2 regions of the Paenarthrobacter sp. NPDC090522 genome follow, and region 1 is predicted to be linked to the other one. Evidence: riboswitches for the same ligand, from Rfam matches in the RefSeq annotation. Region 1 holds a riboswitch; the other holds the start of a gene.
The links. Region 1 has a riboswitch for S-adenosylmethionine ahead of ACIQT2_RS21005 (LLM class flavin-dependent oxidoreductase). Riboswitches for the same ligand answer to the same signal wherever they lie in the genome.
Positions count from the first base shown of each region.

Region 2: it holds a riboswitch for S-adenosylmethionine, as region 1 does, so the genes downstream of both, ACIQT2_RS03175 (aminotransferase class V-fold PLP-dependent enzyme) here and ACIQT2_RS21005 (LLM class flavin-dependent oxidoreductase) in region 1, are expected to answer to the same signal.

Region 1 covers NZ_JBIVXL010000022.1:43,136-50,952, reverse strand. Annotated here, with positions in the region: gene ACIQT2_RS21025 (DUF1852 domain-containing protein) at 1-197, opposite strand, end outside; gene ACIQT2_RS21020 (LysR family transcriptional regulator) at 321-1,262, shown strand; gene ACIQT2_RS21015 (hypothetical protein) at 1,332-1,505, opposite strand; gene ACIQT2_RS21010 (PLP-dependent cysteine synthase family protein) at 1,766-3,109, opposite strand; SAM riboswitch class IV at 3,336-3,445, shown strand; gene ACIQT2_RS21005 (LLM class flavin-dependent oxidoreductase) at 3,481-4,578, shown strand; gene ACIQT2_RS21000 (NtaA/DmoA family FMN-dependent monooxygenase) at 4,620-6,035, shown strand; gene ACIQT2_RS20995 (ABC transporter substrate-binding protein) at 6,032-7,669, shown strand; gene ACIQT2_RS20990 (ABC transporter permease) at 7,677-7,817, shown strand, end outside.
Region 2 covers NZ_JBIVXL010000002.1:225,598-233,414, reverse strand. Annotated here, with positions in the region: gene ACIQT2_RS03190 (MFS transporter) at 1-16, shown strand, start outside; gene ACIQT2_RS03185 (metal-dependent transcriptional regulator) at 35-748, opposite strand; gene ACIQT2_RS03180 (class I SAM-dependent methyltransferase) at 776-1,564, opposite strand; gene ACIQT2_RS03175 (aminotransferase class V-fold PLP-dependent enzyme) at 1,654-3,048, opposite strand; SAM riboswitch class IV at 3,082-3,195, opposite strand; gene hisN (histidinol-phosphatase) at 3,341-4,153, opposite strand; gene ACIQT2_RS03165 (ribosome small subunit-dependent GTPase A) at 4,208-5,323, opposite strand; gene aroA (3-phosphoshikimate 1-carboxyvinyltransferase) at 5,326-6,705, opposite strand; gene ACIQT2_RS03155 (DoxX family membrane protein) at 6,712-7,227, opposite strand; gene ACIQT2_RS03150 (sigma-70 family RNA polymerase sigma factor) at 7,408-7,817, shown strand, end outside.

The DNA.
Region 1 (7,817 bases):
TCCCGGTCCGGGTTGTCCCAGTCTGCGAGATCGTTGAAGCGGCGGCGGATCATGGTCAAGGCGTTGCGGAGGTTCTCCTGGCGGTGCTCGCCCCGTGCGAGGTTGGCGAAGTTCGTCGTGATCCGGGAGCCTTCCGACGGGGTGTAGTCCTCGTCGAACCGGGTCGTGGTGATATTGAAGCTGAAATCGTCTGCCATTTGCTGCCAATCCGTTGATGATGGGCCGGAGACGGCCTTTCAGAAGGGGACGTATCCATGGTGCAGCCTTTCGAGGGGTATCAGGTAACTCGTGGTTGCTATGCATTCATATAGAATTTGCCTATGGCCCAGATTTCGAGCGGATTGACCCTGCAGCAACTCCGCTACTTCATAGAGGTTGCAGCGGAGGGGTCGATCTCTGCGGCTGCCGATCTGCTCTACGTAGCGCAGCCGACAATGTCCGCAGCGATGAAGGACCTCGAGACCCGGGTAGGCCGTGCTCTCCTTGTTCGTTCCGCCCGCGGGGTCACCCTCACCGAGGACGGGGCAGAGTTCCTCGGCTATGCAAGGCAGGTGGTCGAGCAGTTCGCCCTCCTCGAGCAGCGCTACCTCGGCAGGCCACCGACGCGACGTCTGCTCGGGGTGTCAACGCAGCACTACTCGTTCGCGGTGGACGCGTTCGTCCGGATGGTCAAGGCCTCTGAGGTGGCCGAATACGAGTTCTCGCTCCGTGAGTCCCGCACCTGGGACATCATCGAGGATGTCCGTACGCTCCGCAGCGAGGTAGGCATCCTCTACCGGAACGATTTCAACCGGAAGGTCATCGACAAGCTGCTCCGGGAATCCGGGCTCGCGTTCACACCGCTTTTCCTCGCAGATCCACACATTTTCATTTCACGGAAGAACCCGCTCGCCGCAAAAGAGCGAGCGACACTCGACGATCTCGCCGGCTTGCCGCGGCTGACCTTCGACCAAGGTGCGAACAACTCTTTTTATTTCGCCGAGGAGATTCTCTCCACCCTGTCCAGTAAACAGGAGATCCGGGTCTCTGACCGTGCCACGATCTTCAACCTCATGATCGGGCTGCACGGCTATACGATCTCGACGGGCATCATCAGCGGGCAGCTGGACCCGGAGATCGTCGCCATCCCGCTCGACGTTGACGAACGCATCGAGATCGGCTGGATCGGTCACGCCGCGATTCCGCTGACCGACCAAGCGCAGCGCTACCTTGGGGAATTGCGGGCCGTCGTAGCTGAGTTTGGCGTAGCGCTACTCGACTGACTGAAATCTCAGCGGACGGTGTCAGTTTGGCCGCCACCTGCGGAGGCCGCTGAGCAGTTGACCGAGGTTTCAGCCTGCCCCTCCGGGACCTGCCCATGAGCCGAAATCACCGTGGATCCCTTTGCCGCGTTCGTCGTCGTCCTTGCCGCATCGACGGCACCGCCGGTACACCGTTCCATCGTCGGCGTGTTCGACGTGCCATTCGTGCCGGATGTTCAGTTTGCAGAGCAAAGCCTGGATCATGGCCGCCTCCGGTTCACAGCATGGACTCCGTACATCCCATGATGGCCTCCCTGAAGATTCATGGAAAGTGATTGCTACTGTTCCGAAGCGCACGCGCGATCCGTGTTTAGGGGACCCGTGTCTGGAACCATCATCTGGCCGGTTTGGCTGCCGGGCAGGGACGATCGCGGTAGGGGGCGTGGCGTGGCAGACGGGGTGGAGTTACCCCGCCTTGCCAGGGCCGTCTACGACCACAGGTCCACGGTTTCACCGGATGAGGATCAGCGCAGCGTAGCGGCGATCCGACCGTCGACCAGGACTGCCGCTACTTCCGTCAGGTCAGGCGTCTCCGAGGCGGGGACGCCGACCGCGACGGTCCTGTAAGCAACAGCCGCCGAAGCAGCAGGAGCTGCGTCATCCACCGAGGACAACGACTCCAGGGTCACTACACCCACAACTTCGCGCGGGTGGACGGTTCCAAAGCTATCGCCACGGTCCAGCACCAGGAACGCCGGCTCGCTTGGCCCCAGCGACCGGGTGTGAAGTTCGACGGCGGCCTCCGCCGCTGTCAGGCCGTTCGCCAGGAGATGAACTCCGGCAGGCGCACCGGTGAGGAGCGAGCGGATGGTTCCGTCCGGCGTCGTCGGTTCCAGGAAGCCGAGCGAGGTGAGCCACGCGTCGTCGAAATAGGTGGAGAGGTAGTTCCTGCCCGAGTCGGGGATGACCGCAACGATGGTGTGGCTTTCATCCAAGGTGGCTGCAAGTTCCAGAGCCGCCGCCAAGGCTGTGCCTCCCGTGGCGCCAATGAGCAGCCCTTCCTCGAGTGCTGCACGGCGGGCGGTGAAGATGGCGTCGCGATCGCTGATGCTGAAGTACTTGTCCACCAAGGTGGTGTCGAACGCTTCAGGCCAGATGTCCTCCGCGGAGGCCGGGTGAAGGGGGTGACCGGCACCTTCGGTGTATTTGAGTGAGCCGTTGCCGCCACCGTAGCGGGAGTGCTCAGGGTCTGCCGCAATGACCTGGACCAGGCCGTCGCTGGCTTCCTTCAAGTAGCGGCCGGTGCCGCTGATGGTCCCTCCGGTTCCGACGCTCGCAACGAAATGCGTCACCGCACCCTCAGTGTCTTTCCATATTTCAGGTCCTGTGCCGGCAAAGTGCGCGTCGGGGTTGGCCGGGTTGTCGTACTGGAGTGCCAGCCAGGCACCCGGGGTTGAGGCTGCAAAGGCCGCCGCTCGGTTCGCCAGATGGTCCGGGTGTGAGCGCGGCACGAAGTCGGCCACCAGGTGCACTTCTGCCCCGAAAGCCCGGAGCAGCCGGACCTTTTCCGCTGCAGTGGCAGCGGGAGCGAAGATCACCGAACGGTAGCCCAGTTGTGCCGCCACCAGGCTCAGCCCGATCCCGGTATTACCGCTGGTTCCTTCAACCACCGTCCCGCCAGCCTTTAAGAGTCCGGCCTGTTCAGCTGCGCGGATCATGGACAGTGCAGCGCGGTCCTTGACGCTGCCACCAATGTTCTGGAACTCCAGCTTCGCGTAAATGCGTGGCCGGACGCCCGCGCCGAGCTTCTTCAAACGGAGCAGGGGAGTGCCACCGATGGCATCGAGGACTGATTCGTAGACGGTCATGCCGCCCACGCTAGGAGGCAGGAAAACCGCGCGCCAAAAAGCGTTGAGCAACACGTCAGGCGTCGCTACATGCGGCTCAACGCGACGCAACGCATCGTCACGCGGGGGTACAGGCCGGAGTGGAAAATGACGAACTTGGCAGCCCGTTGACGCGATGTTTCCCGCGTTGACGCCCCGCGTCAGGGCGTTTGTACATTCCTTGGAGGTGCTTCTAGATTCAGTTCCAGGTCAAGAGTCAGCGCGCCAAGGACCGGCTCGCGCTGCGGCAACCCTCAGGCATTAGGTGGCGGGGTGCTCCGGAAACAGACCTGGCCGCGTTTGCGGCAAGTGAATGTCAACCGGCCGCGCGGCGGCCTCTGAAAAGAGAGAACATGCCTTCAAATTCTGTACCCGAATTCCGTTCACGCGTTGTTGGGCTGGAGCTCGACGGCGATGGAGCCCACCCGGCTGCGTGGCGAAAGGCGCTCCACGATCCGCAGGCGCTGTTGGGGGGCTTTCGGATCCGTGAGACTGTCCAGGCCGCCGATATCGCGGGATTTCACCTTGCCACGTTCAAGGACACCCGGGCCGTGGATGCCGACAGCACAGGAATCCCAACGCGTATCGACGCCATTCAGCGCGCCGCGTTCGCAGCGCCACTCACGGGCTCCCTGGGCCTGGTTCCGGAAGCAGGAACGCTCTTCACCGAGCCATTCCACATCGCAACCCAGCTCGCCAGCCTGGACTACTCCTCCCAGGGCAGGGCCGGTTGGTTGGTGAATACCGCGAACCTGCTGGAGGAAGCCCGCACCGTGGGCCGCACGCCGCTGGGAGAGAACGAGGTCGCGGCCGAGGCAGCCGATGTGGTCCAAGCCAGCCGCAGGCTCTGGGATTCCTGGGAAGATGACGCCGTGATCCGGGACGTGTCCACGGGCCGCTACCTCGACCGGGACAAGCTGCATTACGCCGACTTCGAAGGTAACCGCTTCTCAGTTAAGGGACCGTCCATCATCCCCCGTCCCCTGCAGGGGCAGTTGGTGGTATTTGCCCCCGCGGACCTCATTCCCGCCGTCGAGGCAGACGTTGCCTTGGCATCCGCAACCACTGTCGAGGCGCTTCCGCAGGCGGCCCACGCGGCAGCAGCGGCGGGCGCACAGCGGACACTGGTAGAGCTGGACGTCATTCTGGACGCCCGCGGACAGACGGCCGAGGAGCGCTTGGCCGAATTGGACGCCCACGAGGAATGGCGGAGTGGAGCCCGCTACGCCGGAAGCGCCGAAGGCCTGGTGGAAGTGCTCACCACGCTGTTCGCAGCGGCAGACGGCGTTCGCCTCAAGCCTGCTGTCCTGGACGTCGACCTCCCCGAACTGGCCTACAAAGTGCTGCCGGCTCTACACAAGACCGGGCTGGTGACGCCTCTCAAACCGGGCACCACGCTGCGGGAAACGTTCCAGCTTCCGCGCCCGGCCAACCGCTTTGCCGCGGCCTGACCGACGCCGACTCATCACAGAAACCACAAGAGAGCTCACCCATGACCAAGCACCACCGCATCGCAGGCAACGGGCAGATCCAGTTCGGCGTCTTCTTCCAGGGCGTCAACCACACCACGGTCTGGAAGGACGCAGCCAGCGGCTCGCAGACCGATTTCGAATCCTTCCGCCGCGTGGCCCAGACAGCTGAACGGGGTCTCTTTACCGCGTTCTTCCTGGGCGAGGGGCTCCGCCTCCGCGAGCACCTCGGCAAGATCCACGACCTTGACGTCGCAGGGCGCCCGGACGCCCAGACCGCCCTCGCTGCCCTGGCAGCCATCACCACCAACATCGGCCTGGTGGCTACCCAGAACACCACCTACAACGACCCCGCAGACCTCGCCCACCGCCTGGCCAGCCTGGACCTCCTGTCCGACGGCCGGGCCGCGTGGAACATCGTCACCACGGACAACGCATGGACCGGCGCCAACTTCCGGCGCGGCGGGTTCCTCAAGCACGAGGACCGCTATATCCGTGCCGAAGCGTTCGTCCAGACGGCCAAAGCGATCTGGGATTCCTGGGCCGACGGCGCAATCGCCGGGTCCCGGAACGACGCCCGCTGGCTCCGCGAGGACAGCATCACACCCGTGCACCGCAAGGATGCAAGCTTCGACGTCGAGATCACCGGCCGCCTCCCGCGCTCCACCCAGCACCACCCGGTGCTGTTCCAGGCCGGCGACTCACCCGATGGCCGGGACTTCGCCGTGCGGAACGCCGACGTGATCTTCTCGGCGCACCCCGAACTGGAGGACGCGAAGAAATTCCGCGAAGACATCGTCGCCCGTACCCTCAAAGCAGGCCGCCCGGCCGATGACGTGAAGATCTTCCCCGGCCAGGAATTCATCCTCGGAGCCACGTCCGCCGAGGCGGAAGAGAAACACCAATGGGTCCGCTCCCAACAGGTGGGTCCGGAAACGGCCATCGCCTACCTGGAACAGTACTGGGGCCGCACCCTGGCCGGGTACGACCCCGACGGGCCCCTCCCGGACATCGACCCGGTGGTTGACGTCACCAACCCCACCCGCGGCAACGCCTTCCACGGCAAGAGCGCCAAGGAGCTCGCTGCCCAGTGGCGTGAGGAAGCCAAGGACAAGGGCTTGTCCATCCGGCAGTTCGTCGCCGCCAGGTCCCGCCTCAATGGCCGTGGCCTGGTGGGATCCTACGATGACGTCGCCGACAAGCTTGCCGAATACGCCCACACCGGGGCGGTGGACGGCTTCAACATCACCCCGTGGATCGTTCCTTCCGGCCTGGACGAAATCGTCAATGAACTCGTTCCCAGGCTGCAGGACCGCGGCGTGTACCGCACCGAATACGAAGGCAGCACCCTCCGCGAAAACCTCGGCCTCCGTGCGCCGCTGACCCAGCGCAGTTCACTCACCAGCACCCAACTCACCGAAAGCGAAGACGTCGCATGAGACTCCCCAAACCGGCCCCAGCAGGCCGCGGAAAGAAACCCGCCGCCGTCGCCGGCGTCCTGGGAGCCATTGCGCTCCTGGCCTCCGCTTGCGGTGGAGGGGCCGACGCCGGTGCGCAGCAAAGTGCCGCGTCCTCGCCCGTTCCGGGTGGGAACCTGAACTTCGCTGTTTCCGTTGACCGTGGCTGCATCGACCCGCAGCAGGTAGGCAACAACGACGCGATCGCGATTGCCCGCCAGACCGTGGCCTCCTTGACCTCGCAGGACCCGAAGACCGGCGAAATCGTGCCGTGGCTGGCCGAGAAGTTCGAGAACAACGCTGATGCCACCAGCTTCACTTTCACCCTGCGCACCGGCGCGAGCTACGCGGACGGGACTGCCATCGACGCCCAGTCGGTGAAAACCAACTTCGAAGCCATCAAGGCCCTCGGCGCCAAGGCAACCCTGGGCTCCACCTACCTGAGCGATGTCAGCGCCATCACCGTCAAGGATCCGCAGACCGTTGTGGTGGACTTCTCCAAGCCCAACGCCCAGTTCCTGCAGGCAACGTCCACGTTCACCCTGGGGCTCCTGTCTCCGGCTTCGGCCAAGCTCTCCGAAGCAGACCGTTGCGCCGGAAAGTTCTCCGGCTCGGGTCCGTTCAACGTCAAGAGCTACACCGTGGACAAGGAAGCCGTGCTCGAACGCCGTGCAGGCTACAACTGGCCGTCTTCCACCAACAGCAACAAGGGCGAGGCGTACCTGGACACAGTGACGTTCAAGATCATCCCGGAAGCAGGCAACCGCACGGGCAGCCTGCAGTCCGGGCAGATTGACGCGACGGCAGCGATCTCGGCCGCGGACATCGGACTGTTCAGTGGCAACGGCTTCTGGAACGAAACCCGGGCCAACCCGGGAGTCGTCTACAACCTGTACTCCAACGAGTCCAACCCCAAGTTGAAGGAGACCGCGGTCCGACAGGCCATCTCCAAGGCCATCAACCGCGAAGAAATCACCAAGACGCTGCTCACGGAGGCGGACCAGCCTGCCAAGGGCGTCCTGTCCCACACCACCCCCTACTTCAAGGACTACAGTTCGCTGCTGGCCCACGATCCGGACGGTGCCAAAAAGCTCCTGGACGACGCCGGATGGAAGCCCGGAGCGGACGGCATCCGCGAGAAGAACGGCGAGAAGCTCTCCTTCAAGGTCACCTACTGGCAGTCACCAAAGGAAGTCCTGGAACTCATCCAGCAGCAGCTCAAGGAAATCGGCGTTGACCTGCAGTTGAAGTTCACCACGATCGCCGATGTCACGGCTGCCCAGGCGGATAAGACCTATGACTTCTCCTACGGCAACCTGACCCGAAGCGACCCGGACGTCCTGCGCACGGTCTTTGCCTCCAACACTGCCCGCGGTGGCAGCAACCTCCGCGATAAGCTCCCCGTTGATGACACCCTGGGCGAGCAGGCCGCGGCCCTGGACAAGGATGCCCGCCAAAAGCTGGTGGACCAGGCCCAGGAGGCCCTGATCAAGGATGCACACTCCATCCCGCTGTACGAGCTCTCCACCACGATCTCTGCCAGCGGGAAGGTCCACGACCTCAAGTTTGAGGCGTCCAGCCGCTTGGACTTCTACGACGCCTGGCTGAGCAAGTAGGCATCCCATGATCCGCTACATCGGCCGTCGGTTACTGCAGGGAGCGTTCGTTCTCTGGGCCGCTTACACCGTGTCCTTCCTGATCCTGTACTTGCTGCCCGGCGACGCCGTGAGCATCATGGCCAGCGGCGACGAACAGAACGCCGTG
Region 2 (7,817 bases), on a different contig from region 1:
GGGGGCGGCGTCCTGACCTGGGGCGGTGCCCGGCTCAGACGTCAGCGAGGACGCAGCCTTCGTGCACCTCGGTGCTCTGCACCCACAAGGCCGAAGTAATTTCATCGGCGAGGTCGAAGTCGCGCCGCTGGGCACCGCTGCCGATCCTTACCACCAGGGCGCCACCGAAGGGCTTGCGGCCTACAATCTCGATGCGGGCGTCCAAGGCAATGTCTTCGGCGGCCAGATAGCGGAGCAGGTCAGGGTTTTCGTCGCTGATGCGCGTGATGCGGCCCGCGTGTCCCTGGTCCAGTTCGATCATGCGGTAGGCGTGCGGTAGCTCCACGGAGCCATCGGATGAGGGAATGGGGTCTCCGTGCGGGTCCCGGACAGGGTGGCCCAGCTTGGCGGACATGCGTTCAATGAAGGTGTCAGAGACTGCGTGTTCCAACATTTCCGCTTCGTCGTGGACCTCGTCCCAGCGGTAGCCGAGTTCCTCCACAAGGTACGTCTCGATGAGCCGGTGCCTCCGCACCATGGCCAAGGCCAGTCGCATGCCGTCGGGCGTCAGGCGGATGGCGCTGTAGGGCTGGTGGTCCACCAGGCCCTGGTCCTTGAGCTTGCGCACCATTTCGGACACCGAGGAATTGGCTACGCCCAGCCGTTGGGCCAGCTGGGAGGACGTGATGGGCTTGTCCTGCCACTCAGTGAAGGAGTAGATGACCTTGACGTAGTCCTCGATCGAGGAGGAGGGCGTACTGGTCTTCACGTTCCAAGCCTACCGTGGGAGGGCGGCTCAGGCCTTGCGGGCCCGCCACGTCTGCGTCACGTACGGCAGGGCCAGGGTTTGGCCAGGGGCGTGGCCGAGGTGTTCGTAGAGGTACCACTCCAGGTTTCCCATGACCTTGGCACGGGTAGCCTCGTTTGCTCGAAGGTAATAGCTGCGCGACTTGGTCAATTCCATGATGTCCCCGGGGGACACAGCATCCTCCCAATGGGTGACATGGCATTCCAAGCCGGTGAACTCCGGACCGATGGCCGGCCGGAAACCCGGTTTGTGTACGTCGCCGGCATGCATGATGCGTGAAAGGCGGTGCACCCAGGGGACGGAAGTATCCAATTGGTTCCAGATCAGGCCCAGGACGCCATGCGGACGGAGCACCCTGGCGATTTCCGTGCTGGCTTTGTCGGGATCGCACCAATGCCAGGCCTGGGCAACACTGACGACGTCGAAAGCTGAGTCCGCCAGTCCGCTCGCCTCGGCGGTGCCCTCCAACGCATGGACCTGCGGGCACGACAGGCGGAGTTGCGCCAGCATGTCCGTGGAAGGATCGACGGCGGTAACCTCAAGACCTCGGTCCACGAGCAGCGTGGTGAATTTTCCCGTGCCCGCGCCGATGTCGGCCGCGGACTTCGCGCCGGCAGGAAGAAGCCAATCCACGGAGTCTGCAGGGTAGCCGGGACGCACCACATGGTAGTGCTCGCCGCCATCCTGGAAGCTCTGCCCCAGTTCCTTGCGCCGGACCGCGTGCAGCTTGGGACCGCTGGGTTGATGCGAACCCTTGGAAGGGTCTTGGGACCGCATGGTGTGTACAGACTCCTCTACCGCGAACGCCGGAAGTACCCTACGAATTTACAGCAAGGCAGGGCTGGCCGGGTCACGGCAAAGTGCGGTCAGTCCACGGTGCAGGGAGCAGCGCCTGCGGTACCGGGCGTGTTGGGGGCCCATTCGGGATAGCTGCGGTGGTCGTTCGCCGGAACCCAGCGGCCCTCGTCCACCACGTAGTCCCAGCCCAGCCCGGTGCCCTTCAGTTCCTGGATTCCCTTAAGCAGCCGGGCGGCGTCCTCCAGCCGGGAACCCACGCCGAAGCTGGCGCGCAGGGAACCGGACGGCAGGCCCAGGCGCTTGAGGAGCGGGTGTGCGCAGAAACGACCATCGCGAAGGCCCACTCCGTGTTCCGCGGACAGGTAGGCGGCTACCAGACCGGCGTCGAATCCCTCCACCGAGAAGTTGACCACACCGATGGTGTCCGTGGAATCACTGAAGATCTGGTGGACGGTGACCCCCTCGATGGCCTGCAGGCCCTCCACAAGGTAGGAGCGGATGGCGGCCTCGTGGTCGTGCCAGGCCTGCTGGTCAAGGCCGGCCAGGACCTGCGTGGCGCGGGCCAGGGTGGCGGCGCCAAGGACGTTGGGGGATCCGCCTTCATGGCGGGCCGGACCTGTCGCCCAGCTGACGGAGTCGAGGCGGGCTTCACGGACTGCGCCACCGCCGGCAAGGTGCGGCGTTCCGGCGTCGAGCCAATCGGGGCGGCCTACCACTACGCCGGCACCGAAGGGTGCATACAGCTTGTGGCCGGAGAAGACCACGTAGTCGACGTCCGCTTCGGCGATGTTGATCCGGCGGTGCGGGGCGAGCTGGGCAGCGTCCACCACGATGCGGGCACCGAATTCGTGGGCAAGGGAGGCCAGTTCCGCGATGGGCAGGATTTCACCTGTCACGTTGGAGGCGCCGGTGACCGCGAGCAGGGAGACTCCGCCTTGGGCCAGTTCGTGGCGCAGGTTGGCGAGGGTCGCAGCAAGCGTGGAAGCGGCTACGACGCTGCGGTGCGGTACGCCCTGCCACGGCAGCAGGTTGGCGTGGTGTTCGATGTCCAGGTACAGGACTTCGCCGGTTGGCGTACCGTCGATCTGCGGAAGGCAGCCGGCCAGCAGGTTGAGGGAGTCGGTGGTGTTACGGGTGAAGATGACGGAGTCATCGGGGCGCCCGCCCACGAAGTCGCGCACGATCTCGCGGGAGTTTTCATAGACGGACGTGCTGATTTGGGACGCGAATCCGGCTCCGCGGTGCACGCTCGCGTAGTACGGCAGGACCTCGTTCAGGTACGCGGACACGATGGTCAGCGCCGGCGCGGAAGCTCCGTAGTCGAGGTTGGCGTAGCGGACGTGGCCGCCCTGGATCAGGGGCGCCTGCAGTTCGGCGCCAGTCACGGCGGCAAGGGGCCTGGCGGCCGCGGCTTCCTGCGTGGCAGTGGGAAGGACGGTGGATTCGAACGTAACAGTGCTCATGGGACCTCACTCAAGAGGGACCCCCTTGCGGGGGATCCGCGCTTGCCGTATCCGTTCCGGACCGGCCTGGTCGTCACCCGGGGCACCCCACCGCGAATGGAGGGTTGCCGGCCAGCAAACCGGGGTTTAGCGCTGGCACTCGTGACCTGTAGTAGACATTAAGGCACCCCGCATGCCGGATACAAAGCCGTCCACTTTGTTAAGCGCATTGTTACGCAGGATGCGGAAAGGGCGGATTTGGCGAATAAAGTGCGGCGGACACCTCCCAGGGGAGGTGTCCGCCGTCGAAAATTCAGAGGAGATCGTCGATTCCCGGATTGAGGCGTTTCAGGACCTCGGAGTGCAGGATCGAGTTGGTTGCCAGTGCGTTGCCGCCGAAGGGGCCATCCTCACCTTCAAGGGAAGTGAACCGGCCGCCCGCCTCCGTGACGATCGGCACGAGGGCCGCCATGTCATAGAGGTTCAGTTCGGGCTCGCAGGCGATGTCAACGGCGCCTTCTGCCACCAGGCAGTAGGACCAGAAGTCCCCGTAGGCGCGCGTACGCCAAATGTCCTCGGTGAGGCCGAGGAACTCGTCAAGGTTCCCGCGCTCCTTCCAGCCGGACAGGCTCGAGTAGGACATGGACGCATCCGCGAGCGTGGAAACGTTGGAAACCTTCAGCCGGGTGGCCGAGGCCAACGAGCGGCCCATGTAGGCGCCCATGCTTTTGGCCGCCCACCAGCGCTTGCCCAAGGCTGGTGCGCTGACCACGCCCACCACGGGTTCGCCTTCGTCGATCAGGGCGATGAGGGTTGCCCACACGGGGACGCCCCTGACGAAATTCTTGGTGCCGTCGATGGGGTCGATGACCCAGCGCCGTGAACCGTGGCCGCTGCTTCCGAATTCCTCACCGAGGACGGCATCACGGGGGCGTGAACGCGACAACTGTCCGCGGATGGCTTCCTCAGCGGCCTTGTCCGCATCCGTGACCGGCGTCAGGTCGGGTTTGGTTTCGATCTGCAGGTCCAGGGCCTTGAACCGGTCCATGGTCTGGGCGTCCACGGAATCGGCCAGGACGTGGGCCAATCGCAAGTCATCGTTGTAGCTGGAAACGGGTTGGGTCATGCCACCAAACTATCGTGAATCCTCCACGCCCCGGGGGAGGTGAGGCTCCGACCCTCAGTTGACGGTGCCCAATTCCTTGGTTTCCTTGGCCTCCAGGCGGGGGTCGGCACCGAGCAGGCGCCTGAGCGAAGCCAGGCGGGCCACGCCGGAAGGGCCGGCATTGCCTTGGTTGACCCACTCATCCAGCCCGCAGTTCACTGCACTCGCGTCATGTTTGCAGCCACGGTCACAGGCTTCCGTGCCGGGCTCCAGGTCGGGGAAGGAATGCAGGATGCGGCCGGCATCAACGTGGGCAAGGCCGAATGAACGGATGCCCGGGGTGTCGATGATCCAACTGCCGGAAGGAGCGTCCGCCAGTTTGAGGGCCAGGGCGGAGGAGGAAGTGTGGCGTCCGCGCCCGGTGACGGCATTGACCCCACCGGTCGCCCGTTCGGCTCCTGTGAGGGCATTGACCATGGTGGATTTGCCCACGCCGGAGTGTCCCAGCATGACGGTTACCTTGCCGTCGAGGTGGGAACGCAGGCGGGAGACGGCGTCGCTGTCCAAACGGGCGGAGAGCCCGTCGTCTGAACGTGCATCGATGCCGGAGGCCTGCGAATCCGCCGTGCGGCTGATGATGACCGGAAAGTCGAGGCTGAGGTAATTGGCCAGCAGTTCGGCAGGATCCTTGACATCCGCCTTGGTGACGAGGAGCAGCGGCTCGATGCCGGCGTCGTAGGCTGCTACCAGTGCGCGGTCGATGAAGCCGGTGCGAGGCTCCGGGTTCGCTGCAGCCACAACCACCACCAATTGGTCCGCGTTGGCCACCACGACGCGCTCGATGGGATCGGTGTCGTCCGCGCTGCGGCGCAGGAGCGTCCGGCGTTCCTCGACGCGGACCAGCCGCGCGAGCGTGTCCGGGCCACCGGAAACATCACCCACGAGTGCCACGAAATCACCCGGGACCACCGGGTTCCGGCGCAGTTCGCGGGCACGTGCGGCAATGACCACCCGCTCATTGTCGGTGTCCTCACCAACCACTGCGGTATATCGGCCGCGGTCCACCGTGATGATCCTGCCGATCACGGCGTCGTCATGGCTGGGCCGATCCTTGGTGCGGGGGCGGGAACCCTTCTTGTTGGGCCGGATCCGTACGTCCGATTCGTCCCAGGAGCGTGCGTCGCGGCCCATGGTCAGCTCGTGGCCCCGCCCGATGAAGCCTCAGCCGGGGTCCGGCCGAGCATCGCTGCCCACATCTGCGGAAACTCCGGCATGGTCTTCGACGTTGTTGCGATGTCCTCCACTTGAACGCCCTCAACGGCGAGGCCCAGGATGGCCCCGGCCGTGGCCATGCGGTGGTCCGCATAGCTGTGGACTACACCGCCATGAAGGGCGGCCGGGTGGATGATGAGGCCGTCGGCCGTCTCTTCGGCGTTTCCGCCGAGTCGGTTGATTTCGGCCACCAGTGCGGCAAGGCGGTCTGTCTCATGGCCCCGGAGGTGCGCAATGCCGGTGAGGCGGGAGCGGCCCGTGGCCAGCGCGCACAATGCGGCGACGGTAGGGGCGAGCTCGCTGGTTTCGTCGAAATCGGCGCCCAGGATCTCGGGTCCGCCCTTGACCGTCAGGGTTCCGTTCTCCAGCGACACCTCAGCGCCCATGGATGCCAGGATGCTCCGCCACAGGTCACCCACCTGGGTGGTCTCGAGGGGCCAGTTGGGGATCCGGACGGTGCCGCGCGTGGCAAGTGCTGCCGCGAGGAACGGACCGGCGTTCGACAGGTCCTGTTCGATGCGCTGGTCGAAGGCCCTGATGGGACCGGGGGCCACGCGCCAGTGGTTGGGGACGGAATCGTCCACCTGGACACCGACGCTGCGCAGGACTGCGACCGTCATGTTGATGTGGTCCAGGCTGGGCACCGGCTTGCCGACGTGCTCCAGGTGCAGCCCCTCCGTGAAGCGGGCGCCAACAAGCAACAGGGCCGAGACGAACTGGGAGGAAGCGCTGGCGTCAATGACCAGGTGCCCGCCGCGGACTTCGCCCGAGCCCTCCACCGCGAACGGAAGGGCCGACGGCGTCCTGCCGCCTTCGCTGCGGACGGGCACGCCGAGTGCGACCAAAGCCTCGATGATGGTTCCCATGGGGCGTTTGCGGGCGTGGGGGTCGCCGTCGAACACCGTGACGCCGGCGCGCAGGGCCGCCAGGGGTGGGACGAAGCGCATGACCGTTCCCGCGAGTCCACAGTCGATCGCTGTTTCGCCGCCCGCGACGGACGGATCCATCGGTGTGATGTCCAGGTCCGGGCCGTAATCGCCGTCGCCGGGTACTTCGGTGACCGTCGCGCCGAGCTGGCGCAAGGCCTGGATCATCAGCACGGAGTCCCGGGAATGGAGTGGTGCCCGCAGGCGGGAGGGTCCGTCGGCCAACGCAGCCAGGACCAGGAATCGGTTGGTCAGTGATTTGGATCCCGGTACCGTCACCGTGGCATCCACCGGAACCGTGGCATAGGGTGCTGGCCACAGGGGGAGGGGTGTGCCGTTCTTCGGGCCGGCGTTTGCTGCGGTGGTACCTGTCATGCTTCCTTATGCTCCAACTGCGTTATCTACGGCCTTGCGAACTGCTTTGTCTGCGCGCTTGATCTGCTTGCCCGTTGCTTTGCGGGCGTCCGTGGCGAGGTGTTCGGCGCGCCATGCCAGGCTGGGGCGTCCCTCGGTGTCAACCGATGCCAGCAGCACGCCGCCCGTGAGGGAGATGTTCTTCAAAAGCTGGGCCCGGCGCGCGCCGCGGGCTTCCTTGGTGCTGATGTCTGCCGAACGCCACTCGACATAGGTGTTCAGTGCGGACGTCACGGCCAGGACGGTGGCTGCGAAACGTGAGAGCTTACCCAAGCCGAGCAGGGCGCCGGCGCCAAGCTGCGCGCCGCCGATCACCCGCGCGAGGACCTTCTCATCAGCCGGGAACGGCAGGGACTCGGAGGCACGGCGCAGGACCGGCGAGAGTTGCCGGGCAGTATCGTCCGCGTTCTTGAGCTTGTCCAAACCTGCGATGACAAAGCTGGACGCGAGCATGGGCCGCGCGAGAAAACGGATTACTGACATGTCTTGCCTCCTGGATGGCTTGCCACAAAAGTCACTGAGCGTTGTGTTCAAGGGGTGCAGTCTGCTCTAGTCTTGCACCTTTGCGGAATAATTACCCACCGGGACCCGTTGTGAACATCAGGCGCGGTGAAGACCGGGCTGCGGCATGGTGTTTGCCGCTTCGCGAACGGAGTTGGTTTTTTGACCCTGGTTGAGGACCGTCTGGATTTACTGGGCGCCCGGGTACCGGCGCAGCCGGATTCCCTGAAGCTGACAGTAGACTTGGCTTCGATGAGCACCATTGAACCGGCCGCAACGGCCATGGACCAGGCAGCCGGCGGGCTGGACGACGCCGGGGCGGCAGCCGACGTCGATCCTGCCAAGGAGACACCCGAACAGCGGCGGGCGCGCTTTGAGCGCGACGCCATGCAGTACGTAGACCAGTTGTACTCGGCGGCCATGCGCATGGCGCGGAACCCGTCCGATGCCGAAGACCTGGTCCAGGAGGCCTATACCAAGGCATTCTCGGCGTTCCATCAGTACAAGCCGGGTACCAACCTCAAGGCCTGGCTGTACCGGATCCTGACGAACACCTACATCAACCTCTATCG